Regions from separate parts of the Exiguobacterium sp. s127 genome, predicted to be linked through region 1. Evidence: predicted binding sites of a transcription regulator. Region 1 holds the regulator's gene; the other holds the start of a gene.
What was found. Region 1 encodes Rex, which represses fermentation and respiration genes when NADH is low (regulators of the CRP and FNR family bind a similar motif). Its sites were predicted from a motif close to TTGTGAAATATTTCACAA; they were not measured.
Positions count from the first base shown of each region.

Region 1 (2,206 bases):
AGTTCCGTCGATACTTTGAGTAGAAACGGAAGTAACCAAAAATAAGAGAACGCGATCCCGGACAAAAATAAGAAAAACGTGACCGGAATATACGTCAAGGTCGCTTTTTGTTCCTGTTCGAATAAACCAGGTCGGATGAACGCCCATAGCTGGTACATCCAAAATGGTGAAGCCAGGACGACCGCGATGATGAACGCTAAATTCAAGTACAACATCAGGGGATCGGCCACATTAAAGGCATTCAATCCGATGCCGAGCTCTTTCAGGTCCGACTGCAGAAAACGCACGAGCGGTCGGACGAGCGGAAAGGCCGCGGCGAACAAGACGACGACGATGATGAGTGACCAGACGATCCGCTTGCGCAACTCGTCTAGATGCGATGTCACACTCTGTTCTTGATCAATCGCCATAATTTAATCACTTCTCTTTCGATTCATCCTTGTTGTCTTTATCATCGTCCATGATGCCGTGTGTCGCACTCTTGAACTCTTTTAACGTCTGACCGGCAGCACGACCGAGCTCCGGTAACTTTTTCGGTCCGAAGATAATCAAGGCGACGGCACCGATCAAGGCGATGCTTCCTGGTCCGATGAACGCGATGGTTGATGGAATAAGGTTTTCCATTATGATTTCACTCCTTCAGCTGATTGCGAATAATGCTTCATGAAATAAACTAGTGACTGCAACTCGATCGACAAATCGATGTGATGGACCCGAACATGGGCCGGTACGTTCAACCGCGCCGGTGTAAAGTTCAGGATTCCGGTCACACCATACTCAACTAACTCATCCGCTACTGACTGTGCGAACTGGGATGGGACCGTCAAGATGGCGACATCAACCTTGTTCGCTTCGATTTGCTCTTTCATGTCAGAGACATGATAGATAGGAACGTCTTGCGTCGTTGTTCCGACCTTGTTTTCGTCCGCATCAAACGCAACGACTATCCGAGTACTATTATTCTTTAAAAAGTTATAATTTGCAAACGCCGTTCCGAGATGTCCGACCCCGACAAGTGCCACATTCGTGACTTCATCCTGATTCAGTGTCTTTCGGAAAAACGTCAATAGATGTTGTACGTTGTAACCGTATCCTTTTTTCCCTAACGCCCCAAAGTAGGAAAAATCGCGGCGGATCGTCGCTGAATCGACTTTGACCGCTTCACTGAGCTCTGCTGAAGAGACGCGCAGCTTGCCTGAGTTATAAAGACTCTGAATGAAACGATAATATAACGGCAGTCGTTTCGCCGTCGCTTGTGGTATTTTTGTGTCTGGCCCATTCATACTGCAGTTCCCCCTTCGGCCACGTTCTGACGTGGCACCCAAATCAATGCAAAGAATTCTATTCTCTTTGATTGTAAACCACTTCACATAGACTAACAAATAATATATTCCACGGGACTCCTGCGTTTTTTTCATGATAGACTAAAGGGTGGAAGGATGGATGTTTTTATGATTCTCTTACAAGTGAACCAACTATCAAAATCATTCGGTGTTGAGCCGATTTTAGACAATATTAAACTCGAAGTACAGGAGCGAGACCGGATTGCGCTCGTCGGACGAAATGGTGCCGGAAAATCGACACTTTTAAAAATCATCGCCGGAGAGCTCAGTCATGACTCTGGTGAGATCATGAAGAGTAAGGAAGTGAAAATCGGTTACCTCGCCCAGGACAGTGGTCTTGAGTCGAATGAAACGATTTGGAATGAAATGTTGACCGTGTTCGAACACCTGCAAGAGCAGGAACGTTCGCTCCGTCGGATGGAGATTGAGATGGGGATGGACCATATCTTGAATGATGCTGTTGCTTACGACCGTCTGTTGAAAACATACGATCAGGCACAACATGACTTCTCGGACGCCGGCGGCTATCAGTTCGAAGCCAACATCCGCTCCGTCCTGCACGGGATGCGTTTTTATCCGGACGATTATTCACGCCGGATCCAGACGCTATCCGGTGGACAACGGACGCGACTCGCACTGGCGAAGATGTTGCTTCAGGCACCTGAGCTGTTGATTCTTGATGAGCCGACGAACCACCTCGACATCGATACACTCTCTTGGCTCGAAAGTTACCTGGCTGGTTACCGTGGAGCGGTCTTGATCGTCTCCCACGATCGTTACTTCCTCGACCAGGTCGTCAACGTCGTTTATGAACTGTCACGCAACGTCTGCCGGAAGTTTACCGGCAACTACACGAAGTACTT
Region 1 is NZ_JACSMO010000009.1:9,561-11,766, reverse strand. It holds gene tatC (twin-arginine translocase subunit TatC) at 1-410, opposite strand, end outside; gene KNP98_RS11720 (twin-arginine translocase TatA/TatE family subunit) at 418-624, opposite strand; gene KNP98_RS11715 (redox-sensing transcriptional repressor Rex) at 624-1,283, opposite strand; gene KNP98_RS11710 (ABC-F family ATP-binding cassette domain-containing protein) at 1,452-2,206, shown strand, end outside.

Region 2 (2,206 bases), on a different contig from region 1:
ACGTACAGCGAGTGCTGCATACTTTTTGAGTTGTTCTTGAGTCGGCATTATGTAATCCCCTTTCGTCTCTTACTCTTATTTTCACGAAAGAGTTGCAATTTTGCAAGAAATAAGGTGAAACTAGGTGTAGAGAAGGAGTGTTGAACATGGAATTCGTACCAGGAGATTTTAAATCCGCTTACACATATTTCCACCGTCAGGCATTGGCGTTAGTCGGAGATCACAAAGCACAGGAAGATTTATTGATTCGAGGAGAAGTTGGCTTAGCACATTTAACAAAAGATATCGCTTCAGAAGAAGGGTCTGATATCGAACGTGAAGCAGAACTCGTGCTGTATTTCCAACTTAAACAGTTACTTGAGATGTTACGTGCCCTTTATCAAAAACGTTTTTCGATGAAGGAAGAACAAGAACAATTATTATTGACGGCTGTGCTCTATTTTACTTCCCCAGTTGATGCACTACCTGACGAAAATGTTCTCGGTCTGTTCGATGATGCTCAAATCGTCGAATCGATCTATGAAGAACTCGCAGCAGATGTCGATCGCTTCCAACATCTCGAATAAAGAAAAAGGTAAGGGAGGCGGGAAAACCCGTCGCTACCTTACCTTTTCTTTATGCTTTTTTTTTCGTCGCGATGTTGATTGTCGCAGCTTGTTGTTTTGATTGATCCACTTCTAGCTTTTCTTTATTCAACCACGTGTAAACCATTCCCATGAAGAGTGCTCCACCGATGATGTTACCGAAGAGAGCAGGAATTAAGTTATGGATTGCTCCGGCAAATGAAATCGCCTCTGGGTGAGGTACGACAAGCGCGATTGAGAACAATGCCATATTGGCAATGACATGGTCAAAACCTGATGCGAAGAAGACAGCAACTAAAACCATCATCATCATGATTTGTGCCAATTCATTTTTCATGTTTTTCGGAATGAAAATCGCTAAACAAACCATCCAGTTACAGAAGATTGCTCGCGTAAAAATTTCCCATGTCGAGTGATGGATTTTCGATTCAGAGACAGCGAACAACCAGTTGTTTGCGCCTAACTCTTGAATGATTCCAGTTTGCGAAAAGAGTAACGCGAAGGCAAGTCCTCCGAGACCATTACCAATCAAACAAATCGTCCATACTTTAAACGTATCCATTTTTGTAGTGTATCCACGCATCGTCGCCGTAGTAAAATACATCGTATTTCCTGTAAACAGTTCTGCACCGCCGTAGACAATTAAGACAAGCGCAACACCAAAAGTTAATCCACCGACGAGCGTCATCGCAGCCGATTCATTTAGATAAAGTCCGTTGATTGCTTTGAGTGTAAATATGATAGCAAAACCGATGAATACCCCAGCAAGCATGGCACGAACTAAATATTCGAGTGGACGCATTTGTAGCATTTTAGTTGATTTAACCGCTTTATTTCTTAGCCCTTCTAATGCTTCTACTTCATTCATTGTAGAAACCTCGCTTTCTTCTTGTTCAACACTTCACAATGTTTGTTCACTTATTATCATACTTCCATCTTATAAGATGTTCAACCCCTGCCTACCCCTTATTTAAGGTTTTTACGAAAGAATGACATGTAAACGATACCATTGTGTCAAGTTTGTGAAAAAAGCTTTTTCTTGCTAGATACAACTACTTTACGGGTATATTTTGAGTTGTGAACGGAAGTATTCTAGAAAGGATTTTCGTCTTGATTCAACTAATACATAGTCGTCAATAACTACACGATTAAAGCGGTTAGTGGACGTCGAAGCTCGCTCAATATCGCGTGGTGTATACCCTTCAAAATCATTACGCGTGATTTTAATTTGAAGGATTGATACAGGATCCGTATATTGAATTTCAACTGTCATTACATTAGGAATCGCTAAAAAAAGAGCCAGCGTATGGTGCATGACGAGTTGCGAAAATCGACTTTTGATAAAAGAGGGTGTAGACGGATCAATCCATTCATGATTTGTCCCGACCCATTCTTTTCTGGATTTACCCGTCACTTCATAACGTAAGGAGACGGTAGTCCCTTCAATCTTTACTTGTTTAAGTGCGTCTGAAAATGGAAATCGTTCAATAAATCCTGTCATTGCATTTGTATTTGTAACCGATGTTCCGACATATCTGGTGACCAGTGCTCCATCACGCCACTTATTGTCAGGGGATTCCCTCGAGTAATGCAACATAAAAACGGAACCTGCGCTTAATCCA
Region 2 is NZ_JACSMO010000007.1:70,169-72,374, reverse strand. It holds gene KNP98_RS10460 (aminopeptidase) at 1-48, opposite strand, end outside; gene KNP98_RS10455 (DUF1232 domain-containing protein) at 147-566, shown strand; gene KNP98_RS10450 (formate/nitrite transporter family protein) at 616-1,452, opposite strand; gene KNP98_RS10445 (hypothetical protein) at 1,642-2,206, opposite strand, start outside.
Region 2: KNP98_RS10450 (formate/nitrite transporter family protein) is a predicted target of Rex. The motif match lies at 1,474-1,491, and genes of this name have one in related genera.